4 regions of the Shewanella sp. BJSY2023SW007 genome follow, and region 3 is predicted to be linked to each of the others. Evidence: predicted binding sites of a transcription regulator. Region 3 holds the regulator's gene; each other region holds the start of a gene.
The links. Region 3 encodes LexA, which represses DNA repair genes until DNA is damaged. Its sites were predicted from a motif close to TACTGTATNNNNATACAGTA; they were not measured.

Region 1 (7,681 bases), on a different contig from region 3:
TCCTCAAGATCGAGGCAATCTATGATTAGCTGTTTAATTTCGTTATGTAAGCTCATAATTTATATCTAATTGTTGTTTGTAATAGGTTTCCAGATCTCTGGTGAGTTGGCGTGCCATCCGGGCATCGCCACCGCTTTCGGCATCATACCTCAGATGCGCTATGCTTGCGCCGGTTTCCACTTGCATCTGTATGGTGCGTCTCGGGATTTCGTACCAGGGATCCTGTTTGGTGAGTCCGGGATGAACCACCCTGAGTACCACTGGCAGAATATCGGCCCCGGCGCGCAGGGCGATATTGGCCGAACCGCGGGCAAAGGGATTGATCACTGCGCCTTTTACCGTGCGGGTGCCCTCGGGAAAGATGATCAGATTGGTGCCTCTGGCCAACACTTCGCGGCAGTCCTGTAGCAACAGCTCGGCGCCGCGGTTGGGAATATAACCGGCGGCTGAGACGACTCCGCGCAGAAAGGGGTTGCGCCACAGTCCCTGTTTTACAATGCAGCCGGCATTGGGCATCAGGCTGATTAACACCACCACATCTATGAGGGTGGGGTGATTGGCAATCACCACCATGCCTTTGGCCTGCTGTAATCGCTGCAGATTTACTGTGCTGACCCTGACTACGCCGGCCCAGGTCAGCATATGCACAAAACCGCGGAACATGTAGTGCACCGCTTTTTGTACTCTTTTAATCCGCACATTGCGCTCGCCGGGCCAGAACCTCAGCACAGGTAAAATGGTCAAGGAGCTCAGCAAGCCGCCGAGGCCGAAGGCGATATAACAGCTGATGCCGGCGAGCCAACGGGGAAAATAGCCGATACCGGTTGCCGGGGCTGTCATAACGGCTCCCGTGAAGGTTCCAGCTGCCAATGCCAATGGGCCAGTTGCCCCTGGATTGCCGTGCTGTTTGCCAGTGCCTGCAGCAGGGCGCCAAAGCTTAGCGGCTGCCCGGCGCCGGTCTGCTGACTCAAGGTGACTCTGGCAATCCCGGAAACATCGGCCGGAGCCAATAATAGCGATAAGGCCAGTGGCAGCTCCATCTCTTGGGTAAATTCATCATAGACGGGCGGCACAGGGTCATCGCCGAACACCAATAGCAGGGGGCTGGGGTCTTCGGCTAATTGGGCCCAGGCTTCCAACATGGCCTGGGACAGGGTATCTGTGCCCGCAGCCACAGAAGTGGAAGCGCCTGTGTTGCCCGTGACTATGCCAAACAGGCCGCTGGCGGTGTTGTGAACTGATTGACTGAAACCCATGGGGGAGAGAGGCTGCCTGACGATAATATCCTGCAGCAGTTCTATGGTGCGATTGAGTTCGCCATGGCGCGAGGCAAATACGCTGCGGCATTGGCCGGGAGGCTCGGCCTGGAAGGCGGCTTCCAGCATCATCTTGCTCAGGCGGCTGAAACGGCGCCGCTGCATGGCGGCAACTTGGGGTAACTTGGGGGCAAGGCGATCGCTGTCATCAAGGGCGCAGTTGCTGCTCTGCCACTGCTGCCAATCTTGCTGCTGTTGATACTCCGGAGACCAGGCTCCCCAGGAGAGAATACTGAACGCTAGTTGCACTGCTTTGCCTCTGACACAGATCTTTATTGCCATCCCTTACGGGGCGTGAGGGAGTGAATCTGTCGGGTCGGAATGCGACCGCCGTACCGATTGTCCTTTCCCTCTGAAACACCGGTACAAAGGGCCATATTCTACACTGAAAGTACGGGTTTTAAGAAGGGGTTTAGGTTACAGCTAAAGATCAGTTACAACTTTTCACTAACAAGGGAATCACCCGGCGACTGCCGGGTGATTCAGATGCTGCTTAGTTGCTCAATTGGCTCTGTAGTCGTCGCAGTGCCGTTTTGATCTTACGGGTGTTGTCGGGCCCCATACGTACCAGCATTTTCTGCGCGTTGGGCAGGGCTTCCAGTTTGGGATCGACAAACTTGTAGTTCACACTGATAGCATACAGCTCGATAGGATCTTCTATCACAGGGGTGGCCAACAGCACCTTGATGGCTTGTTGCATCCGCTCATCGAATTTGAGGTTGGGGTAACCCAGCTCATCGAAGGCCTGCTCCAGCAGTGGCGACAATTGACGGTAGGTGCTGAGCAACTGCTCGTCATTGAGGCCGGTGAGGAAGTCGGCGTAAAGGTCGTATCTGTGATAGCTATCCGGATCCAGATAGGTCTTGTTGGCAATTTCAGATACAGTGAAGGTGTTGCTCGGGCCTTTCATCGGACTGGTTTTACGGGCTAATTCACCTTGGGCCAGGTTATCGACAAACACCACGAACTGGCGTACCAGATCTTGTTCAACCAGCAGTGGCTCTATCTTCATACCATCGGCCATGGCCACGGCTTTTTCATGAACATATTCATCACTTTCGGACAGTGAAGGCAGAGGTTGTTCCGGCTCAACTTCGGGCTGAACCACTTCTGTTTCCGGCTCGGGCATGGTTTCAGGTTCTGGCACCTGAACTTGGGTTGGCAGCGGTTCGCTGGGCGCGGGTTCGGGAAGTTCAACCTGGGTGGGCTCTGCTGCTTGCTGCGGCTCTTGCTCACCGCTGAAATAGTAGTAGGCTCCTCCTGCAATCAGCAATACCAACACCAGTAGGATGATAGCAATGCCACTGTTGCCAGAGGATTTTTCCTGCGGCGCGATTCTATCTTCTTGATTAACTTGCATTGGATTTCCTTTCATTGATACCTGTGAGGCAGCGCTTCTCCCATTCTGCAAATATTGACCATCTTGTCCAGCTTTCGGCCATTTAGCAGCAAGATTTATTTGTGAAATAGTGCCAGTAGAGCAGATCCTGTGGTGGCTGACTTGAACCCCGGTTGAACTCTTGGCACTTTTGTGACGTTTTTTGCGCACTAGGCCTGAACATACTGCTGCCGGTCGCCCAGCCAGCGCTGAATGATGGCATCGACATTCTCCGGTGCCTGGCTCATTACATGACGGGCCAGTTTCTGGATGTGGGGAATAAGCGCCTGATCCCTGACCAAATCGGCCACCTTCATATCGGCTATACCTGTTTGGCGGGTGCCCAGCACTTCACCGGGGCCGCGGATTTCCAGATCTTTTTGGGCAATCACAAAGCCGTCGTTGCTCTGGCGCAATACCCCAAGCCGTTTGGTGGCCGTGTGTGACAACGGCGCCTTGTACAGCAGGACACAGTGGCTGGCCACGGCGCCGCGGCCGACCCGGCCGCGTAACTGGTGCAACTGCGCCAGCCCGAGCCGCTCCGGGTTCTCGATGATCATCAGACTGGCGTTGGGCACATCGACCCCCACTTCAATGACAGTGGTGGCCACCAACAACTTGAGGTCGCCGCGTTTGAAGCTATCCATGACTTGTTGTTTTTCGGCGCTCTTCATACGGCCATGTACCAGGCCTATGCTCAGCTCCGGCAGGGCGGCACACAGTTCTTCGCAGGTGTCTTCGGCTGCCTGGCATTCAAGCACTTCGGATTCTTCGATAAGGGTGCAGACCCAGTAGGCCTGGCGACCGTCATTGAGCGCCGCCTGACGTACCCTGTCGATCACCTCCTGACGCCGACTGTCACTGATGGCCACTGTGGTGACCGGGGTACGCCCCGGCGGTAACTCGTCAATGATGGAGGTATCCAAATCCGCATAGGCGGTCATCGCCAGAGTGCGGGGAATAGGGGTCGCCGTCATGATCAACTGGTGGGGGTGAAAGCCCTGGCTGATGCCTTTCTCTCTCAGCCCCAGGCGTTGATGTACGCCGAATCTGTGTTGCTCATCTATGATGATCAATGCCAGTTTGTGAAACTGTACCTGCTCTTGAAAGATGGCGTGAGTGCCTATCACCATGTGGGCACTGCCGGAGGCGATATTCTCCAGCGACTGGGCCCTGGCCTTGCCCTTGAGCTTGCCCGCCAGCCAACCGACTTTGAGCCCCAATGGCTCCAGCCATTGACTGAAATTAATCGCATGTTGCTCGGCCAACAGCTCAGTGGGCGCCATCATGGCCACCTGATAACCGTTTTCTATCGCCTGCAGCGCGGCCATGGCCGCCACCAGGGTCTTGCCTGAGCCGACGTCGCCCTGAACCAGGCGCATCATGGGTTGCGGCTTTTCAATATCGCGGCCGATATCTGCCACCACTCGCTGCTGCGCCGCCGTAGGTTTAAAGGGCAAGGCGGCGAGGAAGGGATTGAGCAAAGCGCCGGTGGCCGGCAAAGGCACGGCTTTGTCATGATTGCTGCGCTCCCTGAGCTTGAGCATAGACAGGTTATGTGCCAGCAGTTCTTCCTGCACCAGGCGTTGCTGCGCCGGGTGTTGCCCCTGTTCCAGACGGTAGATATCGACATCCGCCGGGGGCCTATGCAGGGTGCGCACCGCCTGGGCCAGACTTTGCTGATTGGGGCGCAGCGCCTCGGGCAGCAACTCTTGCAGTCCATCGTCCTGCAGCAGGTTTAGAGCCTGCTCGGTCAATTTCATCCAGCTGGCCTGCTTGAGCCCTTCAGTGGTGGGGTAGATGGGTGTCAGGGTCTCGCTGAGGTTGGGCGGTTCGTCGCCCTTGAGTATTTTGTAATCCGGATGAATGATCTCGGCCTGGTGGTTACCACGGCGTACTTCGCCGTAGGCTCTAATAGTCAGTCCTTGTTGCATGGCATTGCGCTGGGCGGCTGAGAAATTGAAGAACCTCAGGGTCATGGTGCCGCTGTCATCACGGACATTGCAGATCAACATGCGCTTGCGGCCATTGATGATCTGGCTGGACTGAATTTCGGCTTCTATGGTGCCGTAGCTGCCGGGAGTGAGGCTGGCTATGGGGTAGATGCGGGTTCTGTCTTCGTAGCGCAGCGGCAGGTGGAACAGCAGATCCTGTACCGTGTTGATTCCGAGCTTGTGCAGTTTCTCAGCCATTTTAGCGGCTACGCCCTTGAGCTCGGTGATAGCAATAAGATCCAGTCTCTGCAAACCTTTAGCACCGGATTACTGTGAATTTATACATATACTATCAGAGAAATAGCCCTTGGCAATGTGTTGCGTTTATCGGTTGGGTAAAGTGTGGCGCAATGGTGGCAGGGCTTCTGCCTGGGGGGCGAGTGTATGGCAAAAGCCCTGATATATTGGTGACGGATTAATCTGTCAGCGCCACCAGTTCAGCAGGGTGACCAGGGGCTTTATCAGTAGCTGAACACTGCCTATTACAAACAGCCAGGCGCCGATAAGGGTGTGAACGTCAGTGAGAAAAAAGAAGCTGCCCAGTAGAAAACAGAGCGCGACTATCAGGTCGCTTAGGGTATTGAACAAGGCGTGTTTGGGAAGAGGGGTGGCGGGGGCTTTGATATCTTGCTCGGCAAAATATCGCTGCTTACTGTCGATCATGGTTCCTTCTTGGTAGTTATGATTTGCCGCGATACCTTAACGCTGCCATCCTCCGAGCGCAAATCTAATTCCCTTTGTTTTACGTGTATAAATATATCAACATAATCAGCTAATTAGGTTAACAACTTGCTCATTTTTTCGAGAGGCTTGGCTAAAGCGTAGCGTAACTTAACGGCCCAGGCCTGAACCCTGGCTAACGGTTATTTCGCCGTTAAAGCCTATCAGTTCGGCGAGTGTTTGTGCGTAGGCTCTGGCCTTGTCTGTGGCCTGCTTTTGGGGTTTGAACAGGCCAAAACCGAGTCGCTCACGCTCAGCAAAACAGAGTACCACGCTGACACTTATGAGCTCTTCGTCAGTCAGGTGTTCAAGCATGTGACTTCTGGATCTTTCGTTATGGGTATTGCGTTGCACCTCTATGCGGCAGAGTTGACTGAGAGGCTTGCTTTTTCTGCCTCGGAAGAAGCAGCCTTGTTGCAGATCCAAAGTTACGGGTTTGAGCAGGCGGTAGAGGTTCAGGCCCATGATGATGCCGCTGAGCCCCAGCACTATGGCTATGATGGCAGTTGTAAACCAAGTGTCCTGTCTGGCGGGGTCCAACACCAGTACTCCCAGTATTCCGGCAAGCATCGCCAGTAGTCCCCAAAGCGCGTATTTCAGTTGCGTTTGCCTGCTGCGCCAGATGAGTTTCAACTTGCCCGGCTCAGCCTCGATCTCTGTCATCAGCATATGCTGCTGATATTGGCAGAGCCTGGCCTGTTGTGGGTTTTTGGTCATAAAATGGTCGCCATGAAATCAGTAGTTTGTCGTAAAACCCAGTGCTCAAGCCAGTAGGCTCGAGTGAGCCGCTATCAGTTGCCAGCCGCTTGTCCTGTGCAGCCAAACCCGGGTAAAGCGAAAACGGCCGTTGGTCGGCGTTTTGGCATAGCTGCCCTGAATATTCACCTCCGCCGATACTATCGCAGTCTCCTGATGCAGCCGTATCTCTTCGGCCAGGGTGTCTATCCGAGTGATATTGAGCAGGCCTGAGCTGTGGGCATGCAGATCCTCTGCTTTGCCGAGCACTTGCCCCAGGTGATTGGTGAATATCAGTTGAGGCGACAACAGTCTATCCAGCAAATTGATATCCGAATTCAACATGGCGCTACGCAGTTGGCTTTCCAGTTGCTGAATGTCTGAGATGTGATTCATGGTTATTCCCAAGGCCTGAGGAGTGACGGCAAAGAGGCAAGAAGGTTTAAAAAATACTGACTTTGGCACACTTGCCACAGTACCAGGAGTTCTGCCATTGATTCAGCGCCGCCTGGTATTGCTGCATCGACTTTCGCCCTCCCAAGTAGTTTTTCCACAGCCAATCGGCGCTCAGGATCAGAGTAAAGCAGGAGACAAAAAAGCACAGCACTCCCAGCCAAAAACTGCTCCAGTTGCTGCCTGCCTGAAACCCCAGGTAGCCGCCCAAGAGTAGTCCGGGGAAAGCCGCCAGAAATAGCACCAAGGGCTGAGGGTCAGATGGCGGCGAGCAGCGCTTGGCCAGTTCGGTTTGCAGTTGGGCGCTACCCTTGAGTTTTTGTTTTCCATGCACTGAGAAGGGTTGGTTGCTCCACACGGGTTTGGCCGAAGCGCGGACTGAAACTTCTGTTGTTCCTTCGGCATGAATGGCTTTGAAATGTCTGATACTGTCTGAGCCGCAATGTCTGCAACGCATTGATTATTCTCCTTAACTTAGACTAACCGGATCCCTGATTCTTCTCGTCCAAACAACAGCCTTCGGATAACAAGCCTTTGCTGGTCGCCGAGTCATGGTAAAGCTTTTAGCCTCAGCGGTGAACCCCGAGATGCCACGCTTTCGGACCGAGCGACTTTGGCTTAATAAATTCAAGTGAACCCGCATTAATGGATATAACAGTGAAATTTATCGGGCGTGTTGACGCTAAAAAGCTAACCCATTTTAGGATGGGACAGCGCTTCACTCCCGATATTCGCAGAAGGGAACCGGTTTTTGCCTGTTTTGGCCACAGCGATTGATAGTCGGCCTTGGTTTCCTAAACCCCTGCGACTGAGGCCCGGGAGCTCAGGATACAGGTCACTGCACAAGGTAAGGGAGTTGTGTTTGTTTGAACGCCTTTATCACCAGTGTCTTACTGATTTTTCCAAAGAGAAAAACATCCAACAACCGGGTAGCTTACTCTCCGAAAAACTAACCTCAAGTTGTGAGCGCCTGCATAGTTAAATTGATTAACCTGAGTAGAATCCGCGCGCCAATAACATATGCGTAAACACTATTTGGGGAGATATTGATGAAGTTGAGTAAAGTCGGTCTGGGAGTCACTCTG
Region 2 (7,681 bases), on a different contig from region 3:
GGGCTGATGCCGGGGTTTTCATCGGCCCTAAGCGTTATCTTTAGCGCCTTGGCCTTGCTGAGATCCGGCGCCTGCTCGGCCAAGGCGTATCGGGTTTGGGCCTCGCCCGTACCCGGGAGAAAGGCGATGGCATCGCCACTCAGCAATCGGCCCGGGTGTTTTATGCCGGACAGTGACAGCTCGGCGCCTTCACGCCAAAACTGCGCCGTGCCGGTCAAAAGACTCGAGTAGGGGGCGTCCAGGCGGGCATGCAGCGCTACGCCGTCATTGGCCAGCGCTATCTCTTCGATTTCCCCTATGGGCAAACCGCGATAGAGAATAGGGCTGCCCTTGTCGAGGCCATCGGCGTTTTTTGCCGACAGAATAAAGCTGGCGCCGCCACTGGCTTCTGTTTCATTGTCATACAGGGTGAAACTATCGCCGTTCTTTGCATGCTTTGAGCTTTCGGGGGAATCAAAGTTGATGCCGCCGGCGAGTATCGCCGCCAGACTCTCGGCGCTGACTTTGACGCCGGAAAGCGAGGCGTTGATCTCTATGCCGGAGACATTCCAGAAGCGGGAGTCTTTCTTGACCAGATAGGCATATTGCTCCTGAATAAAAGCGCTTAGCAGCAGCTTGTCACTGTTGTCGAGTCGATAGCTGACCACACTGCCGACCGGCACCTGGCGGTAGAATACCGGAGAGCCCACATCCAGTGAGCCGAGGCGATCGGCGCTCAGTTCAATCACTAAGCCATCATTACTGGGCAGCACGGCCGGGGCAGAGCGCTCGGCTTCGTAGCGGTAACGTGAATCGCCATCCCCGGGTTGAATACCTATATAGTTCCCCGAGAACAAGGCATCTAAACCTTCGACACCTGTGATGGATGCCTTGGGGGTCACCAGCCAGAACTTGGTTTCATCCCTGAGGAAAGGCTCGGCGCGGTAGTCCATCAGGACATCGACGTTCACGCCCTGCAGCTCTTCATCGATGGAGATATCCACCACCTTGCCGACGGTCAATCCCTGATAGCGCACCAGTGTCTTGCCCACATCCATACCGCTGGCGCTGGGGAAGTGGATCCGCACCTCAATGCCGGATTCCTTGATGCTCTTCAGCCCCAGCCAAGCGCCCAAGGCCAACGCCACTATAGGTAACAGCCAGATGGGGGAAAAAAGCTTCTTTTTGACTATTTTAGGCTTTTCGATTTGCGTCATCTTCTGTGTCCAGTTGATCCCAAAGTAAACGTGTGTCCAACACCTTGGCCGCAAGTTGGGTAAAGAGGATGACCAAGGCAAACGCGGTTGCCGCCGGCGCCGGTTTGGCGTCCAGCAATTGCCCCATATTAACCAGGGCAACGGTAATGGATATGACAAACAGATCCAGCATAGACCAGCGTCCAATCCATTCTATGATATGAAATCCGGCCATCAGTGGCCGTTTGGGGATGGGCAGGTTGAAACTGATCGCCGTCAGATAGAAAGCCAGGCCGATAATTTTCAGCCAGGGCACCAGAATACTGGCGGTAAAGACTATGATGGCGATGGGTAACATGTCCGACTGTACCAGATGGGTGATGCCGGAAAAAATGGTGTCGTAGGTGACCTTGCCCTGTTTGGTGAGCATAGTAATGGGGTAGATGTTGGCCGGGATCAACAAGATGGCTGCGGTGATCAACAAGGCCCAGCTTTTTTGCAGACTGGTTTCATCCCTTAGCCTGAGTGGGTTTTGGCAGCGACTGCAATACTCATTCTCTATCTGATTGAGTTTTTTACAGGCGGGGCAACTGCATAGCCCCATGTCTTTGCCCTGGAGCAGCTTTCTAGCTTTCATCGAGAAAACTCCACATATGCTCCAGGTTATATTCGCGCTGCAGAAAGAGAGTCACTAAAAACAGCATGGTAAAACAAAAGGTTCCCATGCCAAAGTAAACGTCGGAGAAGTCGGACAACTGAAAGGCGGAAACCAGGAAACTGATCACATAAATTTCCAGCATGGTCATTTGTGACAGCAGGCCTTGCTTCTTGAGTAACCAAGTAAGAACACGGCGCCAGAAGTGATGCTGGGCCAAACCCGCCTTGATGATCAGCACTTGAATAAAAATCGACAGATTGAGTACTCCGGGGGCGATGACAGCCGCCACCAACACAGCAATCCCCACTATCCAATAACCTTGGTCCATCACTGCCAGGGCACCTTGGTATGCGGTCGTGGTTCTGACACTGCCGAGAAAGTGCATCTCCAGCACGGGTAGCAGCATGGCGGGCAGATAAAACAGCAGGGCACTGATACATAACGCCAGCATGCCATTGATCGAGCAGTAGGGGGCATCATAAAGCGCCGTATGGCATCTTGGGCAAAGCGCTCTGACGCCGGAGGGCAGGGCGCGTTTGCTCACCGCCAAATCACAGGCGCGGCAAAGCACTATGCTGCAGTCCGGTTTGTTGTCGCTTGGATTATAAGCTTTCAAATGCTGGATATGTCCTGTTCTGGCCGTGGTGACCCAAGCTTAGTCATCAATCCGCTAACTGCGTTGCTTGTGGGTCCATTGGAGTGAGTCGACAAAACAAACTCGCAAATACTATCAGAAAGAGCGCGTCTCTTGCATCTATAGCGCATTTTATGTCAATCTATTTACTGTATATTTAAACAGTGTGAGGAAGGTCATGGCCGTTATAACTCAGTACGTTGTGGTCAGAGAAGGGGTTGAGAAGATGACATTTACATCTAAGAAGGAGGCTGATGCCTACGATAAGATGCTCGACATCGCGGATAACTTAATCCCCTTTATCCAAGGTAGTGAATTGGAATTGGATGATAATACAACGGAAAAACTTGCTTTTTATTTAGCTTCTCATAAAGATACATTGGCAAATCTGCTCAAAGGCGCCCCGGTAAAAGCACCGACCCCAGCCAAGAGCAGTAAGAAGAAGACAGAACCAGAAAAGGTATAACCCGGAACCCCAGATGAAAGCTCAGTTTTACGATACGCTCAACCGTCAGGTACAGGCACTGTTTGCCGGCGAAGACGATGTGATTTGCGCCATGGCCAACTTCTCTGCTTTGTTGAATGAACACCTTGAGGACATTAATTGGGTGGGCTTTTATCTGCTCAAAGACGAGCAACTGGTGCTTGGCCCGTTTCAAGGCAAACTGGCATGCACCCGGATCCCAATGGGTAAAGGTGTCTGTGGCACGGCGGCAGCCAAGGCCGAGACTCAGTTGGTTGAGGATGTACATCAGTTTGTCGGACATATCGCCTGTGATGCCGCCAGTAACTCGGAAATTGTGATCCCACTCTATCGTCATGGTGAGCTGATTGCCGTGCTGGATATCGACAGTCCCAGTCTGTCGCGTTTCGATAAAGAGGATCAAACCGGGCTGGAGAGTCTGGTGCAGAGTCTGGAAAAGTGCTTATTTGGTTAATTCCCGTACAATCTGCCACAATTGGTGGTCGCAATAAGGCGCACGCAGCTTATAATAGGCGGCTGCTCTGAGGGCCAAATGACTGTTTGTGGTGCTTGGCCCTATCAGGCTGAAATGTTAAGTTTTGTGTCATGCCTTTGGCTATGGCTGAATGCATGCTAATTTGTACGTTATCCCCCAAGGGGTTAACGAAGATGAACGACGCCGTGAGTACAGCAGACCTAACTGACCACTGACGTCCCCTGTTAACTGTGGAAGTAATGATGGAATCAACAGAAAAGTTGACCGACACCAACGCTATTCTGGCGTATTTGTATGAAACATTTCCTTTGTGCTTTATCGCCGAAGGAGAAACCAAACCGCTGAAGATAGGACTGTTTCAGGATTTGGCTGAAAGGTTGGCTGATGATTCCAAAGTCAGTAAGACCCAACTGAGGGTCGCCCTGAGACGCTATACCAACAGTTGGCGCTATCTTAAGTGCATCAAGGAAGGCGCTCAGCGGGTAGACCTCGATGGTAACCCTTGCGGCGAACTGGATCCCGAACATATTGAACATGCCAAGGCGACGCTGAAAGAGAGTCAGGAAAAAGCCAAGGCCCGCCGTGCGGCTGAACCGGCCAAAGAAGGTGAAGCCAAGAAAGCTAAGCCTGCGCGTAAGCCACGTCCTCAAGGGGACAAGCCCCGCAACGATCGTCCTCGTAGCGATAAGAAAGCGGCCCGTAAGCCTAGCAAGCCTGCCGCTCCAGCCGTGGAGTTGGTACCAGCCGTATTGGAAGAGCTGAAACCTTCACAGCGAGTGAATGTCAAATTGGGTATGACACCGGTAGCCGGTGTGATCCTCGACATCAATAAAGAAGATGTTCACGTGCAACTGGATTCCGGCCTGTCAGTCAAGGTTCGTGTGGAACATATTCTGCTGTAAAATCATCAAATAGAAAGGAGTAACTTGCTGATGCGAAAATTTATTCTTGCTGCATCGATCGCCAGTGTCTTTATGGGTTCCCAGGCGCTGGCTATCTCACCGGCAGTCCCGGTCAGCGAGTTACCCCATCTACAACAGGAGCCACAACACAAGGTTGCCAGCAAACGGATTACCGGCCTGTTCAGTCGCTCCCATTATCACAGATTCGATCTGGATGATGCCTTCTCGCAGCAGATCTTCAAGCGTTATCTCGAACAGCTCGACTATCGCCGCAATGTATTATTGCAGAGCGATATCGACAGCTTTAAGGTCTATGCCAATCAGTTTGATGATATGGTGCGTAGCGGCGATCTGGAACCTGCTTACAAGATGTACGATCTGGTGCAGCAGCGCCGTTACGAACGTTTTGTTTATGCCTTGAGTCTGCTCGATAAAGAGATGGACTTTAATCAGGCTGGCGATGCTTATGTCTTTGATCGTAAAGATGCCGCCTGGCCCAAAGACGAGGCCGAGCTCAATGAGTTGTGGCGTCAACGGGTCAAGTACGATGCCCTTAACCTTAAGCTTACCGGTAAAGAGTGGCCGGAGATTGTTGATGTGTTGGGTAAACGCTACAACAACGCCATCAAACGCCTGAAGCAAACCAACAGCGAAGATGTGTTCCAGGGGCTGATGAATGCCTTTGCTCGCAGTGTTGAGCCGCACACCAGTTATCTGTCTCCCCGTAATGCCGAACGTTTCCAGATGGAGATGAACCTGAGCCTGGAAGGGATAGGTGCCGTGCTGCAGATGGAAGATGACTACACGGTTATCAAGAGTCTGGTGGCCGGTGGTCCGGCGGCGCTGAGTGAGAAATTGGCGCCGGAAGACAAAATTGTTGGCGTAGGTCAGGAAGGCAAGGAGATGGTCGATGTTATCGGCTGGCGTCTTGATGATGTGGTTGAGCTGATCAAGGGCCCTAAAGGCAGTAAAGTGACCTTGCAGGTGCTGCCCAAGAAAGGCGGCTCCAATGCCAAACCCATCAATGTGACTGTGGTGCGGGACAAAATCCGTCTCGAAGACAGAGCGGCGACTTCCAAGATAGTTGAGCCGGATACCGGTCCTTACGCCCAGCGTAAAATCGGTGTTATTCAGATCCCCGGCTTCTATATGGACTTATCCCGCGATGTGGCCAAGGAGTTGCAAACTCTCAACGAAGCCAAGGTTGAAGGTGTGATTGTCGACCTGCGTGGTAACGGTGGTGGCGCCTTGACTGAAGCGACCTTGCTCACAGGGCTGTTTATCGATCAGGGACCTGTGGTGCAAATTCGTGACGCCAATGGTCGCATCAGCGAAAATCGTGACAACGACGGCAAGAGCTATTACGACGGCCCACTCACAGTGATGGTTGACCGTTACTCTGCCTCGGCCTCGGAAATTTTTGCTGCTGCACTGCAGGATTATGGCCGTGCCTTGATTATCGGTGAGTCTACCTTCGGTAAAGGCACAGTGCAGCAGCACAAGAGTCTTGGCCGTATCTACGACTTGTATGAAAAGCCGGTTGGCCATGTGCAGTACACCATAGCCAAGTTCTACCGTATCAATGGTGGCAGCACTCAGTTGAAAGGTGTGACTCCGGATATCCCGTTCCCCAGTGCGTTGGAGCCGGGGGAATATGGTGAGGCAGAAGAAGACAATGCACTGCCATGGGATAAGGTGCCTGTAGCCAAGTACCAGCCTTTGGGTGAAATCGGCGCAGAGATGGTCAGCAATCTTGCGAAACGCCACCAGAGCCGGATTAAGCAGGACGTCGAGTTCGGTTATATACTGCAGGACATAGGCGAGTTCAAGAAACACCACAAAGAGAAGAGTGTTTCTCTGGTGGAAAGCGAGCGCCTGGCCGAACGGGATAAGGACGATCAAAAACAGTTGGCCCGCCTCAACGAACGTCGGGTTGACCATGGTCTCGAGCCCTTGAAGTCTCTGGATGACGATGAAAATGTCTCCGAAGATGAGAAAAAAATCGAGACTCCGGATGCCTTCCTCGATGAAGCCGTCTATATCACTCTGGATATGGTGGACTATCAGAGATTGGCAAAAAACAGCGCAAATTGATGCTGGCTCCAGGAAACATAAAAACGCGCTGATTGCGCGTTTTTTGTTTGCTCCCAGCGAGAACAGAGGCAAGATCAGTCAACGAACTCGGTGACTGCCAGTGCCCAACGAATTAAGGATGACCTATGTCTGAAGCACAAACCCTTTCCCCGGACCAACTGCAGGCCAAGCGCCTGGCCGATTATCGTCCACCTGCGTTTTTGATCCCCGAACTGTCCCTCTCATTTCAGCTAGAACCCAAACAAACCCGGGTGACTGCGGTCAGCCAGGTTAAGCGCAACGGCAATCACAATGAACCTCTGCTGCTCGACGGTGACGAGCTGGAACTGGAGCAGCTGTTGGTTAACGGTGAACCGGCAGACTATCGCCTTGAGCCGGGTAAACTGCTGCTTGAAACCGAACTCAACGAATTTGAATTGACTCTGGTGACTCGGATCAGCCCGGTCGATAACTCGGCACTGGAAGGCCTGTATATGTCCGATGGGGCGTACTGCACCCAGTGTGAGGCGGAAGGTTTCAGGCGTATCACCTATTTTCTCGACCGTCCCGATGTGCTGGCCAAATACCAGGTACGTATCGAAGCCGACAAGGCGTTTCCTTTCCTGCTTTCCAACGGCAACTTGCTGGAGAAAGGGGAGATGGCCGATGGTCGTCATTTCGCTGTCTGGCAAGACCCTTTCCCTAAACCCGCTTACCTGTTTGCCCTGGTTGCCGGTGACTTTGACCTGTTGGAAGACAGTTTTACCACCCGCTCCGGCAGAGAAGTCAAACTGCAGGTGTTTGTCGACAAGGGCAACCTGCACAAGGCCGGACACGCCATGGCTTCACTGAAAAAGGCGATGGCCTGGGACGAGTCACGCTTTGATCTCGAGTACGATCTCGATATCTACATGGTGGTGGCCGTGGACTTCTTCAACATGGGAGCCATGGAAAACAAGGGCCTGAATGTTTTCAACACCAAGTATGTGTTGGCGGATAATGACACTGCAACTGATGATGACTTTCACGGTATAGAATCTGTGATTGGTCACGAATATTTCCACAACTGGACCGGCAACCGGGTAACTTGCCGCGATTGGTTCCAACTGAGCCTGAAAGAGGGCTTGACCGTATTTCGCGATCAGGAATTCAGCTCAGATCTCGGCTCCCGGGCTGTCAACCGTATTCATGCCATCAAGGTCATTAAGAATCAGCAGTTTGCCGAGGATTCGGGCCCGATGTCGCATCCCATTCGCCCCGAAAGCGTGATAGAGATGAAT
Region 3 (7,681 bases):
GACCTGAAGACTCTGTTGCTACAGGCACCCAGAATTGCTCCCGGCAACTGTGGTAGCCAGATCCGCATCGATGCGGCCAACTGAGAGAAATTAGAGCGCCATAGTCAGGCGAATAATACTGAACACTGCCCCCTGGGGGTCGTTGAGCACCGCAAAGCGCCCCACATTGGGAATATCTGTGGGTGGCACACAAACCTTGCCGCCCAATTCAGCCGCCCGACAAGCCATCAGATCACAGTCATCAACACTGAAATAGATCATCCAGTGGGGCGGCACGTCACCCCACTGCTCTGTCATTTGCAGCATTCCACCAATGCCTTCATCACAGCTGTCGCTATTGAGAAACCATTCTGTATATTCAAAATCAACAGCATTCTCACTGCGACGCATCTGCCAGTTGAACACCTTGGGATAAAAGATCTTAGCCTCTTCGGGTTGTCGACAGGCGAGCTCAACCCAGCAAAGAGTGTTGGCTTCCCACTTACGCCCGGCACCGGGATGTTCGACGCCCTGCCAAACCGAAAAATGGGCCCCTTCGGGATCGGTAAATAGCGCCATCTTACCGGCGCAGCCAACCTCGTGGGGGCCCATCAGAAGCTGGCCTCCAGCGGAGCTGATGGCCTCGATACAGTGATTAATATCCTCCACCGCAAAGTAAACCGCCCAGTGACTGGGAACCCCCTGCTGCTGTAATTCAGTAGGCAATTGGTAAATGGCGCCTATATCTTCATGCGCCTGCTTCAACATAGTATAGGCGCCTTCCGGCATGGGAATATCTTCAGCTTGCCAACCAAAGAGTCGACAATAAAAGTGCTTGGCACTGTTCCAGTCCTGCGTCCCCAGCTCTACCCAACAGGGCTCGCCATGTCTGTATGCTGTAATCTTCATTATCCGGTTCCCATTTCTGTGTTGCGCAGTGGAGGCTGATGAAGCCGGTTCCATTTACGTTAAACACTAATAGAAATTATACCAGGCTGTATAGAAAATATACGATGGCAATGCCGAATTGAGAATATATGGATTTGACGATGTATAGAGGAAAAAAGCCGTAGTCTGTTGGTTAGCATAAACTTTCCCTGTCACTCTTCCCTATGCAACACAATCTGCCAACCAACAAACTACGACGGAACAATGAGATGCAAAATCTCAAACATAAAAAGGATGCAGGGCAATGGACACAATCCCTTTATGAAGAGGTAATACTGGCTTATCCCGGGTAGGATAACTGTCAGACAAATCCCAAGAGAGTTTGTCACCATTCCTAAAGCGGCGCTATTTAGACTCAGAAGGTTCAAAATGACCAGCCCCCTTTGAGAAAGGTACGGCCTTTCAGTTTATTGGCTTGTACAGATAGAAAAACGAGACCTACACCTGTGCAACCTAAATGGTCATAGGCTACAGATAACGCTCAGAGCAAAAACGAATATTGATTCATAAGCTACTGGGAGCAAATATTAACTATGACGAAACTTGGAGCGGGTGATGGGAATCGAACCCACGTATGCAGCTTGGGAAGCTGCCGTTCTACCATTGAACTACACCCGCACAAAACACTCGGCGTGGACGATATAAATTACTGACTTTTATAGTCTTGTCAAGAAGCCGCTCTTTCATTTCTTTGAAAAAGAGAGCAGCTTCTCGCTTCATGAATACTTAGGCAGGATACCAGCCATGGCCAACAGATGGCAGGCTGCCGTGAGTAATCCAAACAGCACCACTATGGCTATCAAAGGTGTCCCCCCCGGCACACGAAAGCCCTGGCTATCGGCGAATTGTTGTCTTGAGCGCCAAGCCATCAAGGCCGGCACTATAACGGCCCATACCGTAGCCGCCAAGGCAGCAAAGCCGATAGCAACCAGGAAGCCATCGGGAAACAACATACCCAACAAAGTCGGAGGCAGAAAAGTCACCAAGGCGGTCTTGGCCCTGCCGCTGCGACTGTCGTCAAAACCAAACAGATCTGCCAGATAATCAAACAAGCCCAGGGTTACTCCCAGGAATGAAGACGCCACCGCCAGATTGGCAAACAGAGTGAGCATGGTGTTGAGCAGCGAGTTATCCATCACCTTGGACAAGGCGCCGACCAATACCCCCATATTGCCACCCTGAGCAATAATAGCGCCGAATTCGCCGCGGGAAATATTCCCCATGGTAGCCACCAACCAACACAGGTAGATAGCCAAGGCAATAAAGGTACCAACAAAAATCGCCTTGATAATGGTGCCCGGTTGCTTGCCGTAGTATTTCACCAGCGACGGCACATTGCCATGATAGCCAAAACTCGCCAGGCCAAAAGGAATGGCCGCCCACAGATATGAGCCATAAGAGTTCTCACCATCAGGTAGTAACAACTTGCTGGTGTCTATGCCGATCAGCAGATTGCCTATCGCCAGAAAGAAGCTGATGATCATCCCGCCCAGCATTATAGTGGTGATGCGATCCACTGCCTTGGTGCTGATAAGCACCACCAGTGCCAACACCAGGGCAAACACCAAGGCGGCAAAGCTCTGCGGCAGGCTGATATCCATACCTTCCAGGCTGTGATTAACTATAGAACCGCCGCCACTGATATAGGCGTAAGTGAGGATATAGAGCACGAAGGTTATCGAGGCGCCGTTAAGCACCCGCCAGAACTGCCCCAAAGTTTCCTTGGTGAGGGTGTCAAAGCTGGCGCCCGGCTCAAAATGCAGGTTGGTTTCCAGCAGCAGCAGCCCGGACATGAACATGCAAAACCACACCCCCAACAACATAAGCACAGAGTAGCCAAACCACATGCCGGCGCCTTCTACCGGCAGCGAAAACATACCTGCACCGACTGTGGTCCCGGCGATGATCATGGCGCCGCCCAGCAAAGACGCCTTGGCAGGCGCCGCATTCATATGATTGGCCATCAGGCCTCCTGTTCGGCGGCGACGCTGTCAACTATGGTTTGCTTGACCTGAGGACGCAGTAGCTGGTTGGCATAATCTCGGGTTCGCTCTATATCATGGCGGATATCTTCCTTGGTGAGATACCCAAGCTCTTTGAGCTTGATGCTCACAATGCCATAGAGTTTTTTGTCGTAAAACTCGGGGGCAGTAATCCCATGCAGCGCGCCCAGACGACTGGCCAACTTGTGGCTTTCGCGCTCCAAGTCGCCACGCTCAATACCCGGGTGAGCGGCCAGCAAGTTAAAGATGATGGCATAACGCTGAAGAGTTTCGCTCATGGTTTCGGCCAGCAGCGCCAGCGGATTGATCCCGGCTTCCAACACTCGGAAACCATCGGCTTCTTCGGCCACCAAACCTTTGACAATGAAACGATCCAGCAGTTGATCGGCATAGGCACTGACATCGGCCTTACCCATAAACAGTTCGGCCTGCAGCAGAGGGTAGAAATCCTCAAGCACCGCCTGCATCTGAGCTCGGCTGCACTGCTCTTGACGCACCAAGCAGCTGGCCAGCAAAGCAGGCACCATAAACAAGTGAATAATGTTGTTGCGATAGTAAGTCATGGTTACCGCAATCGACTCGTCGATTGAGATAATATCACCCAGTGCATCTTCCTGAACCGTAAACTTATTCAGCTCCAGACCTTGTTGCAGCAATTGCTTACCGTCACCTTCGGCCACCGAGATGTACTGGGTGTAAGGAACTTCCTTGAGCAGATCCAGATACAGGTCCAACTGACGTTCCAACTGGCTTCGCTCCAGCGCATTCTGCTCTGATGACAAGAGTACCAGGCTGGTAAGCGTCACGGCGCTGGCTGCTGCGGCATCGTTGATATGGGTCATCACTCGATTGGCCAGAGTATTGACAGCCGGAGTCAACCAGCTGGGTTTCTGCTCGGGATCGGCCGCCACTTCTTCGCGCCAGTTGGGTGCCGCTTCACTGAGGAAGTTCTGCAGGGTCACAGGTTCACCAAAGTTAACATAACCCTGACCAAAATTACCCAGCTTACGCAAGGCGCCAACCACCTGCCAGACAGATTCTTTTTGCTTCTTCTTGCCGCTGAGTTCTTTGTGATAAGTTGCCACTTCCATAACATGGTCATAACCCAGGTACACAGGCACCAAAGTCACCGGCCGCTCAATACCCCGCAACACAGAGTTGACTGTCATCGCCAGCATCCCTGTCTTTGGCGACAGCAGCCGCCCGGTACGGGAGCGACCACCTTCGGTGAAGTACTCGACCGAATAGCCTTTGGCAAACAACTGATCCAGATACTCACGGAACACTGCGGTATAGAGTTTATTCCCGTTGAAACTTCGGCGGATAAAGAAAGCACCACCACGACGGAATATAGGTCCGGCAGGCCAGAAGTTCAGGTTGATACCGGCGGCTATGTGGGGCGGAACCATACCCTGAAAATAGAGAATATAGGAGAGCAGCAGGTAATCCATATGACTGCGGTGGCAAGGTACATAAACTATCTCATGACCATCATGGTGCAACTGGCGTATCTGCTCGGCACCCTTAATGTTGATCCCCTTGTAGAGCTTGTTCCATAACCAAGTGAGGATCCGCTGGGCAATACGCACCAGGCTGTCTGAATAGTGGGCTGCAATCTCATCGAGATATTCCTCCGCCATCTCCCTGGCCCTGGCCTCAGGGATCTTCTTGGCTGCAGCCTCCTCCTTAATTGCCTTCTTAAGCGTTTCCGAACGTAACAATTCATTGAACAACGCCTGACGATTAGGCAGTAATGGCCCTGTCATCACCTTGCGTTGCCGGCGAAAATGCACCCTGGCCACCCGAGACAACTTATGGGCAATAGCCTTGTCGGTTCCATGTTCATCGGCCATCAGCCGCAGCGATACCGCATTGGAAAACTGCACAAAGTTGTCACGTCCCAGGAACAGGATCATCAGAAACTTGCGCAGCCAAGTGGGATTTTCCCGCTCAAATACGGCGGCGCGCATGCTGTCATCTTCCTTGCCCGGAGTGCGGCCCCAATAGAGGCTCACGGGCACCAATTGAATATCCAATTCAGGATTGACCTGATGCAGGTTCAACAGCGAAGTGAAACAGCTGAGAAAAGGTTTATTGCTCTTACGCTTACCGAACAGGGGCTTGGCACCTTCCAGGCAGACGACTCTGGGGACGGTAATATCATCAACCTTGAGCGTCTCATAAGGGCAAGGCAAACCAAACTTACGGGTAACTTCCGCCAACGCCGCGATATCACTGACAGACTCCGTCTTCATCACGTAGGCCATCGGCTTGGCGAGATCCAGGTTCAAATCTGCGAAAGGATCCTGAGGCACCACAGTGGTATGCACCAGCTTGCTTTGGAGCCAGCGAAGGGATTTAAACCAGAATGAATCTTGTTTGGACATGTTTTTCAGTGTCTGAGCCACAATCAATAGCCCAATAGAATACCAGAACTTCCTGAACCTTAGCTAGGGAAGGTGCGAACCGGCCCCGACGACTCCTCTGGCAAATGCCTTGAACTCCCCATTGATGCGTAAGCCAGGCCGTCCAAATCTGCCACAGGTTGAAACATTTACCCTTCCCCTAAACGTTTCAATTTTGGTTAATACTTGCACTGATCAAAATACTGTATATACTAACAGGTACTGTATGAAAAAACAGGAATCATCATGAGACCACTGACACCGCGCCAGGCACAGATTCTGGAACTGATTAAACGCAATATAGCCGACACCGGCATGCCACCAACCCGGGCCGAAATTGCTACCCGGTTAGGCTTTAAGAGTGCCAATGCCGCCGAGGAACACCTCAAGGCGCTGGCCAAGAAAGGCTGTATTGAGATCATACCAGGCACCTCTCGCGGCATTCGTCTACCTCATGATGAACAAGCCGAGTCAGAAACCGGCCTCCCGCTAATAGGTCAGGTCGCCGCCGGTGAACCTATACTGGCACAGGAGCATGTGGAACAGTATTACCAGGTCGACCCTAGTATGTTCCATCCCAGTGCCGACTTCCTGCTGCGGGTGCGCGGCGACAGCATGAAGAATATAGGCATTCTCGAAGGTGATCTCCTGGCGGTTCACAAGGTACAGGAAGCCCGTAACGGTCAAGTCGTGGTGGCCAGGGTTGAAGATGATGTAACGGTAAAACGTTTTGAAAAGAAAGGTAATGTGGTTTATCTACATGCCGAGAACGAGGCTTACTCCCCAATCAAAGTCGACCTGACTTTTCAGCCGTTGACCATTGAAGGACTGGCGGTAGGGATAATACGCAATGGAGACTGGCTATGAGTATAATGACAGGCAACGCCCCAAGACACCCAGGCCTGTGGACAGACACCAGTATTGCCGGCAATCAGCCTTGGCAACATACAGGTATCTCCAGCTTGGCCAGCCATAGCCAGGGACGTCAGGAGTTATTGCGCCTCTGCCCTCAATTGGCGCAACTGAGCCAACAGGGGCGCTGGATTGTCTTGATTAACGCCCCGGCCAGCATAGGTTACAAGGAAACCTTAGCAAGGGCCGGTGTCAGAATGGATAGAGTGCTCTTGGTGCGCACCAAGGATGAAGTTGAAGCCTTGTGGGCAACAGAAAGAGCCCTGACCAACGGCACCTCCAGTGCAGTGATCAGTTGGATAGACAGCCTGGATGCCCGTGATAACCGCCGATTGCAGCTGGTCGCCCGTAACGCCAGAGCCATGGGCGTAGTGCTGGAAACAGGACGGCAGGCGAAAGAGATAGATAACCGCCTCAACGAACTTACCCGCTCCATCCATTGATGGTGTGTTTAAAAGGCCATTCTAGAATGGCCTTTATTCTGCGCCTTTTTGGTGCAATACCTTTCCTTAGTAAATCGACGCAAACCCGCGCTGGTCAGCCTCTCACGCAGAATTCACCTCTGGATTAACAGGCGCTTTTTTTTCATATAGTTAGAAAACATCGTGATCTTGATCAATATTTAATCTACAAGTAATGTAGGAACAACGATTGTGTTATCTCCATGCAATTCGTCGTAGGTTGACCGTCCCATTTCGATTCATAGCGAGTGGTGCCGTCGCCGGAAATGCTGAGTATATTCAGCGGTAAGTGCAACAGTGGTTACCACCTGTATACCTAGAGCTAAGTGAAACCGCCGCCGCACTTTGAAGTCATCGTTGCTTTTTTGGGAACTGAAGAGTTTGCATAGAGCAAAGACTTACTGTGTGACTCTTCTTTGTAGTTGCGAATGCAATTGACAGAGGAGATGTCTTGTGAAGCAATGGCTGTGTGTTTTGCTGACCTTGTTGTGCGTCAGCTTGTTGTCTCCAGGTGCTCAGGCAGATATGCCCTTGAATATGACTCAAGGGGTAACTGAGATCAGTGGCAAGGTGTATCACCTGCACATGATCATTCTATATATTTGCTGCGCCATAGGTTTGGTCGTATTCGGCGTGATGATCTACGCCATGATCAACCATAGAAAATCTAAAGGGGCAGTCGCGTCCCAATTCCATGAAAGTACCAAGGTAGAAATTGCCTGGACGCTTATCCCCTTCTTAATCCTAATCCTAATGGCGATCCCCGCAACCCAAACGCTGATTGCCATGGAGGATACCAGTGATGCCGACCTGACGGTCAAGATCACCGGCTCGCAATGGAAATGGCACTACAGCTATTTCGGCGAAGACATCGACTTCTTCAGCATATTGGCAACGCCGAGATCCCAGATAGAAGGCCAGGAAGCCAAGGGCGAGCACTACCTGCTTGAAGTCGACAAGCCTTTGGTATTGC
Region 4 (7,681 bases), on a different contig from region 3:
GGTATAAGCCACATCATAGTATGCCCCCCACTGCTTACCGAAAGTCAGAGTACCCCACTTGTCGTGAGCCATACCCACATAACCCAAGCGGTTGAACAAGAAGTCACTGTTCTTCTCGGCACGCATCTGACCACCGCCCTGGCCTTGGGTGTAGATCAGGCCGTCATCACTGGTCACCATGTTAATGCCCCACTCAGTGTGGGCAAAGGCGCGCCAGCCGTTGCGTTCCTGGCGATCAAAACGGAAACCTACGCGAGAGAAATTATCGATAACAGATGTTTCATGACCATCATTAAAGGCGGCAAAACCCAGCCAACCTATCATGTTTACACTATTGGTCTGATCTTTATACAGTTCTACAGCTTGAGAAGCGCCACTCGCCAGCATAGCCGGGATCACAAGTGCCAGGATCTTCTTGTTCATATTCATTACCCTTTTATAAGTAAAACGCGTTTAATACGCTGATTTATTAGACATATTTCTATGTGTTACTCGAGGGCTGCAGTTTGCGTGCCAGCTGTAAAAAAGCCAATTCCAGCCCCTGGTTTCCTGCGCTGGATCGACAAACCGTGAAATATCGTGATTGGAAAGCGTTAAATGCCGTGGGAAGAATTAAATATCGTTGTAACAAGCGAACTGTTTCTGCAGCAAAAGGGATGCATGCGTATCGACAAGGGCTGAATCAATCACCTTGACAACAAAGATTAACAGATTGATTTTTAAACACTTAAGTTAAGATTGGTTAAAGTGATCGCGAATGCTTGATGTAACAGGAACCGATAAAAATGATCAATAAAACCGCCTTGAACAGAAAATAAAATTACTTTATTAAGATATTGATTTTGTAAAACTTTAAATATATTCAGCCAAGATTTGCAACCCAAGCCAACTCTATTGCATTATGGGGCAGTCAACCGCTGACACCTGGAGGGAATATGGAAAGCCTGCAACATCTGCCCGCCGAAATACTGCTGGGCATAGTCAATGAGAAACTAAGACTCCGCTGCCCGGATAGAGATGCACTTTATTACGAGCTTGACCTGTCGCCTACCCTGCTCGAGCATAAGCTCAGTGCGCTGGGATACGAGTATCATGCCCTGTCCAACCAATACCGACGCTTGAAATAACCGCCCGTCCTCAAGAAGTTGCGAACAGGGCTTTGGTTTTGCTCTTGGTCGCTGAGCGATAGTTGCGCTTGCCGCTGCCCGTCTTGTTGCCAGTGCTCTTTTTGGTGCTTGTGCCCTTGGAGGCACCAGCCTTAGCTGGCATAAGCGCCGCTGCGGCGTTTACGTCCTTTGAAGCCTGTACTTTTCACGCCACTCAAGGCCGTAGGCAGTTGTGCCTTGGCCTGCTCAATAAGCTCGCCCAGTTTAGCCGTCAAGGGCTGCATAAAGGCCTGATATTTAAGCTCACGGCGACAAATCGCATCTAGGCTACTTTCCCACAGCGCCGTCATATCCGGCGTGGTGGCCACTTCAGGCAGGCTTTGAATAAGCCCGCTACCGGCCTCGGTAGCCAAAATACTCTTGCCCTGACGTTTCAAAAAGCCACGTTTAAACAAGAGTTCAATGATCCCGGCGCGGGTCGCTTCTGTGCCCAGACCATCGGTTTCCTTGAGAATTTTGCGGATCTCTGGGTCTTTCACATAGCGGCTTATACCTGTCATCGCCGCCAGCAGTGTGGCATCGGTAAAATGCTTGGGGGCCTGGGTCATCTTTTCCACTAGTTCCCCCTTGAGGCAATCCAGCATCTGCCCCTGAGTCAGCTCAGGCAAAGCAGTTTGAATATCTTCCGCTTCATCGTCGGCTTTTTGTTTGCCAAACAATTGCTTCCACCCCTGTTTCAATGGCTGTTTGGCCTTGGCCACGAAACAACCTCCAACAATGTCGATCACAACGCGGGTTTCAAGGTACTCATAATTAGGGTAAAACTGCGCCAAATACTGACGGGCGATCTGCAAATACACCTGACGCTCACGCTGTGATAAAACACCAAGGTTAGCCGTCTTTTCCGTAGGCACTATCGCGTGATGGGCGTCCACCTTGGCATCATTCCAGGCCTTGGACTTAAGGGCGGGATTGGGCGCTTCACAGCCTTGCAGCAGCTCCGCTGCCCCTTGGGTAATGGCATTCAAGACTGCCGGGGCCAGCTGGAACTGCGCCTTGGGCAGGTGACGGCTATCGGAGCGCGGATAGGTTATCAATTTATGCCGTTCGTACAGAGACTGCGCCGTATCCAGCACCTCTTTGGCGCTCATACCGAAGCGTTTGGCGCAATCAATCTGCAGCGCCGACAGACTATAGAGCAAAGGCGGTGCCTGGTGTCTTTGCTTGCGCTCCAGCTCATCAACCCGGCCGGGTTGGCCGGTGATCCTGCCGACCACATTCATCGCCAAACCGCGCGAAAGCACCCGCCCCTCTTCGTCCATCCAAGGTTGACAAGCCTCACTGGGCTGCCAGCGGGCGCTGAAACAGCTCCCCTCTTGGGTGCTAAGATGGGCCAGTACTTCATAAAAAGGTTTGGGCACAAAGGCAGCGATTTCCAGGTCGCGCCGGACAACCAAACCAAGCACAGGGGTTTGCACCCGACCGACCGACAGCACCCCCTGATAGCCCACCTTGCGCCCCTGCAGGGTATAGGCACGGGTCATATTCATGCCGTAGAGCCAATCGGCTCGACTGCGCGCCAGTGCCGAAGTCGACAATGGCACAAACTCGCGGTTGCTGCGCATCTGCCCCAGGGCGCGCTTTACCGCCTGCGGGTTGAGATCGCTTATCAACAAGCGTTTGACCGCCGCCAACTTATCGCCCTTGACCCCAAGATGGGCAATCACTTCATCCACCAACAACTGCCCTTCCCGGTCCGGATCGCCGGCATTGACCAACTCACTGGCCTGCTTGACCAATTTACGCAAGACACTGAGTTGGCCGCGACTGCTGGCTTTGGGTTTAATCTGCCAATCGGACGGGACAATAGGCAGATGTTCCAACTGCCAGGACTTGTAGGCGGGATCGTAAGCATCCGGCTCAGCTTGCTCCAGCAGATGACCGATACACCAGGAAACACAATCACCGTTGCCAAGCTCGATATAGCCCTCATGTTTGCGATGGGGTTTAGGGAGCACCTCGGCGATGGCGCGCCCAAGGCTGGGCTTTTCGGCGATATAGAGGATCATCCACTGCGTCCTTTGACTGTCACTGGACAGTATTACTGGATAAAATTACAGTAATTTTAGCCAAGTCAGCTTTAGGCTGCAAATAATCCTTCTTATGCTTCCCTATGGTAACTCCGGAGCCATAGTTCTTGGTTTGAAGCCGAGCTGTTTAACGCACTTTTGTTCCGATGTTTATTATCTGAATCCCCACTTCCCTAATCGCTATACCCTCTCGGACTAATTGAGAATTTCTATTTGTACTTAGTAGCGAATGCTATTATAGTATATCCATTAGAAAAATCTTATTGATGAAATTCTGATGCAAGTGGGAAAAACGCTATATGACTGAACAGACAACTGTAGCTGCGATGCCAGGTCTAAATGAAGCAGCTCCGCCTTTCACCGCAAAAACCACCCAGGGTACGCTTAGCCTGGAAGACTACAAAGGTAAATGGTTGGTTCTTTTCTCTCATCCGGCAGACTTTACCCCGGTATATACCACTGAATTTATGGCGTTTGCTCAGGCAAGTGCAGATTTTACAGCGCTTAATTGTGAACTGATGGGGCTGTCTATCGATGGTGTTCATGCGCACATCGCATGGGCTCGTAGCGTTAAAGATAACTTCGGTGTTGAAATTAACTTCCCGATTATTGCTGACCTAAATATGAAAATTGCTGGTGCTTACGGCATGGTTCAGCCAGGTGCGAGTAATACTTCTGCGGTTCATGCCACTTTTGTTATCGCCCCTGAAGGCGTGCTACGCGCAATGCTTTACTACCCAATGAGTAATGGCCGTTCAGTAGCAGAAATTCTACGTCTAGTTGAAGCGCTACAAACTAGCGATGCAAACGTATGTGCAACTCCAGAAAGCTGGCTCCCAGGCAATGAAGTGATTGTTCCACCACCAGCAACCGCTCAAGAAGCCGAAGTACTTAAAGTTCAAGGTTATAACTAGGTTGACTGGTACTTCAGTAAAAAAACTGTAATCCGCAAACCATGCCTGTTGCTATGTAAACAGGAGCTATCCGGCCCACGTGACGTTAATCATCTTTTATGGAATCAAGGAGGAAATATGACTCCCGGCGTTTACGAATTTTTCGATCCGAAAACCTTTACCTACAGCTATGTAGTCGTAGATCCAAACAGCCAGCAATGTGCCGTTATCGATTCGGTACTAGACTACGACCCCGCTTCAGGCAGGACTTCATACGAAACAGCAGATAAGCTGATTGAGTTTGTAACGAAAAGTGGCTTAAAGGTTGAGTGGATTCTTGAAACTCATATTCATGCTGATCATCTCAGCGCAGCCCCCTATATCAAGCAGAAACTTGGGGGCGAACTGGGTATTGGTGACAAAATCACTGTGGTACAAGATACATTCGGCAAGCTATTTAATGCCGGTAGTGATTTCGCGATGGATGGCAGTCAGTTTGATCATTTGTTTGCCGATCAAGAGACTTTTACTCTTGGTAGTATTGAAGCACACGCAATTCATACTCCGGGCCACACTCCTGCCTGTATGGCTTATGTGATTGGTAACTGCGTATTTGTTGGCGACACCTTATTTATGCCCGATTACGGCACCGCCCGTTGCGATTTCCCCGGAGGAGATGCAGCAACCCTCTATCGCTCAATTCAGAAATTATTCGCTCTGCCTGATGAAACGCGTGTCTTTATGTGCCATGACTACAAAACACCAAATCGCGAAGAGTATCTGTTTGAAACTACGATTGGTGAGGAGCGCCTATACAATATTCACGTCAAACAGAATATTTCTGAGCAGCAATTTGTTGAGATGCGCAGAGCACGTGATTCCACACTGAATATGCCAACCCTGATTTTACCTTCGGTTCAGGTCAATATGCGTGCCGGAGAGTTACCACCGGAAGAAGATAATGGTGTGCACTATCTGAAAATACCATTGAATAAAGTCTGAAACGGAGTTGCTGTTATGCTGACACCAATCTATTTAACGGAATCAATTACCGTTTCACCACAAATTTTTCCCAGTGACATACCACGTCTGGCATCAATGGGGTTTAAGTCGATCATCAATAACCGTCCAGACGGAGAAGAAAATAATCAGCCCTTGAATAGAGAAATTGAACGACTGGCTAAAGAACATGGTATGACCTATTTTCACTTACCGGTTATTTCCGGAAATATTACTCAGGATCAGGGGAAGCAGTTTAGTCAGTTCTTTGTACACGCCCCTAAACCTATTTTTGCTTTCTGTCGCACAGGAACACGTTGCAGCGCACTCTGGTCGATGAGCTGCACGGAACTGGGTTCATTTGATCGGCGTATTGCCCAAGCTACCGAAATGGGTTTTGATCTTAGTTGGGTTAAGCAACCCGATTAACCGAATTCACACATTGCTTAGGATAGCCAAAGCATGAAAAATTCCTGGTTGAAATGGTTGCCGATATCATCTTGGTTGCCTGATTATTCGCGTCATGACGCCACAAAAGATAGCTTAGCTGCTATTATCGTGACTTTGATGCTTATCCCACAAAGCCTTGCATACGCGATGGTTGCTGGTCTGCCCCCCATTGTTGGTCTGTACGCCAGTATCCTGCCGCTGATCATTTATACAATGCTTGGCACCAGTAAAACACTGGCCGTGGGCCCGGTAGCGGTGATCTCGCTAATGACCGCAGAAGCCATTGCTCCGCTGTTTGAAACTGGTAGCCAGGGTTATATCACCGCCGCTGCAACCTTGGCATTTCTTTCCGGTATAGTGCTATTGCTAATGTCGGTACTAAGACTGGGATTTCTGACCACATTTTTAAGCCATCCGGTGCTTTCTGGCTTTATGACTGCTTCTGGTATTCTTATCTCTATTGGTCAGCTTAAACATATTTTTGGCGTGTCACTGCATGGGGAAAATGTGCTGCAGCGCTTGACCAATCTTATTCTTGCGTTACCCCAAACTAATCTCTATACCCTGATGATTGGGGCGTTCAGTTTGATTGCCCTTATCTATGCACGCAAAAGCCTCAAACCCAATTTGATCAAACTAGGACTTTCATCAGAACTGGCAAGTCATGCAATCAAACTGGCTCCAGTGATGGTGATGATATTGAGTATTGTGTTAGTGGCCCTGTTTGATCTGGACAAAAAAGGCGTCAGCGTAGTCGGCCAGATCCCAAGCGGTTTGCCTAGTTTTTCACTGCCATCGCTCGATCTCGCACTAATCGAAGACCTGCTTCCGGCTTCGATTCTGCTGAGTATTATCGGTTTCGTCGAGTCAGCTTCAGTTGGGCAAACATTAGCGGCGAAACGTCGCCAGAGAATTGAGCCAAATCAGGAGCTGATTGCCTTAAGTGGTGCCAACATCGCATCAGCTATTAATGGGGGATTCCCGGTTACAGGTGGTCTGTCGCGCTCAGTAGTCAATTATGATGCTGGCGCTGAAACGCCAATGGCGGGAACATTTACCGCAATTGGAATCGGCATTACCGTGCTTTATTTCACCCCGCTGTTTACCTATTTGCCACATGCGGTGTTAGCGGCAACCATTATCGTTGCTGTATCGGCACTGATTGATGTGAGAGCCATTATCCATACCTGGAAAAGTGCAAAGAGTGATGCTATCGCCATGTTTCTTACCATTATCGGTGTATTGGCATTTAATGTTGAGACTGGCGTATTAACGGGGCTGGCTACATCTCTAGCGCTATTTCTATGGCGCACCAGTCGGCCACATATTGCAGTGGTTGGTTTAATTGAGGGAAGCCAGCATTTTCGTAACATTCTTCGTTTTAATGTCATCCAAAGTAAAACGGTACTCAGCCTGCGGATTGACGAAAGCTTATATTTCGCCAATGCTCGTTATCTAGAAGATCAGATAATGGAACATTTGCAACAGTATCCTAAAACCCAACATCTGGTATTGATGTTATCCGGGGTGAACACAGTCGATACTAGTGCTCTGGAAAGCTTAACGTTAATTCACGACCGCCTGAAAAACTCCAATATTCAACTACACTTATCAGAAGTTAAAGGCCCGGTCATGGATGATATTCAAAAGTCGGACTTTTTTGAACACTTCAAAGGAAAATTTTATATTAGTCAGTATGAAGCAATAGTTGATCTGGATAGTTCGATAATTTAGAAAGAACTATAGTCTTCTAATGCCAATCAATTAAGACAAATAACTTAACATGCTAACCGAAAGACTAAAAACCGGATGACCCCATGTCATCCGGTTTTTTAGGTTAATCTCAGATTAGCGCGGACAGGAAAGTAAAACGATTGGAGAGCTATTATTTAGTCGTTAAACAATTACCAATCCCAACGGTTCTCGATGTCGAATAGGCTTTGTTGAATAAAATATTTTCAACTGAAATTTATCGCGAATTAAACTCCGAAGTGCACCATTCGCTAAATTAAGCTACCTCGCGTAATTTATTAAATACCGCAACATGTTAACCTGCGAAAATAGCCCTGATTAAGCACTCTGTAATTTAAGCAACTGCCAGCCAAACTGGCCACTTTCGGATAAAGCTAAAACCAGTTACCCC

Region 1: recG (ATP-dependent DNA helicase RecG) is a predicted target of LexA. The motif match lies at 4,957-4,976, and genes of this name have one in related genera.
Region 2: ACMHXE_RS12480 (YebG family protein) is a predicted target of LexA. The motif match lies at 2,615-2,634, and genes of this name have one in related genera.
Region 4: ACMHXE_RS04895 (DNA topoisomerase III) is a predicted target of LexA. The motif match lies at 3,209-3,228, and genes of this name have one in related genera.

What each region holds. Positions count from the first base shown of each region.
Region 1 is NZ_JBKORL010000006.1:21,098-28,778, forward strand. It holds gene ACMHXE_RS01785 (phosphopantetheine-binding protein) at 1-56, opposite strand, end outside; gene ACMHXE_RS01790 (lysophospholipid acyltransferase family protein) at 43-840, opposite strand; gene ACMHXE_RS01795 (beta-ketoacyl synthase chain length factor) at 837-1,565, opposite strand; gene ACMHXE_RS01800 (DUF3014 domain-containing protein) at 1,810-2,676, opposite strand; gene recG (ATP-dependent DNA helicase RecG) at 2,865-4,940, opposite strand; gene ACMHXE_RS01810 (YrhK family protein) at 5,112-5,351, opposite strand; gene ACMHXE_RS01815 (hypothetical protein) at 5,520-6,125, opposite strand; gene ACMHXE_RS01820 (nuclear transport factor 2 family protein) at 6,171-6,539, opposite strand; gene ACMHXE_RS01825 (hypothetical protein) at 6,586-7,053, opposite strand; gene ACMHXE_RS01830 (DUF3332 domain-containing protein) at 7,646-7,681, shown strand, end outside.
Region 2 is NZ_JBKORL010000074.1:144,982-152,662, reverse strand. It holds gene ACMHXE_RS12495 (PqiB family protein) at 1-1,196, opposite strand, end outside; gene ACMHXE_RS12490 (paraquat-inducible protein A) at 1,174-1,812, opposite strand; gene ACMHXE_RS12485 (paraquat-inducible protein A) at 1,802-2,449, opposite strand; gene ACMHXE_RS12480 (YebG family protein) at 2,646-2,933, shown strand; gene ACMHXE_RS12475 (GAF domain-containing protein) at 2,947-3,405, shown strand; gene proQ (RNA chaperone ProQ) at 3,669-4,328, shown strand; gene prc (carboxy terminal-processing peptidase) at 4,359-6,422, shown strand; gene pepN (aminopeptidase N) at 6,548-7,681, shown strand, end outside.
Region 3 is NZ_JBKORL010000078.1:92,700-100,380, forward strand. It holds gene ACMHXE_RS13280 (ribonuclease T2 family protein) at 1-84, shown strand, start outside; gene ACMHXE_RS13285 (VOC family protein) at 91-888, opposite strand; tRNA gene ACMHXE_RS13290 (tRNA-Gly) at 1,472-1,545, opposite strand; gene mtr (tryptophan permease) at 1,644-2,891, opposite strand; gene plsB (glycerol-3-phosphate 1-O-acyltransferase PlsB) at 2,891-5,317, opposite strand; gene lexA (transcriptional repressor LexA) at 5,582-6,202, shown strand; gene ACMHXE_RS13310 (cell division inhibitor SulA) at 6,199-6,690, shown strand; partial or broken gene coxB (cytochrome c oxidase subunit II) at 7,162-7,681, shown strand, end outside.
Region 4 is NZ_JBKORL010000025.1:45,257-52,937, forward strand. It holds gene ACMHXE_RS04885 (porin) at 1-423, opposite strand, end outside; gene ACMHXE_RS04890 (DUF4250 domain-containing protein) at 936-1,127, shown strand; gene ACMHXE_RS04895 (DNA topoisomerase III) at 1,259-3,175, opposite strand; gene ACMHXE_RS04900 (peroxiredoxin) at 3,496-4,110, shown strand; gene ACMHXE_RS04905 (MBL fold metallo-hydrolase) at 4,228-5,091, shown strand; gene ACMHXE_RS04910 (TIGR01244 family sulfur transferase) at 5,107-5,517, shown strand; gene ACMHXE_RS04915 (SulP family inorganic anion transporter) at 5,551-7,272, shown strand.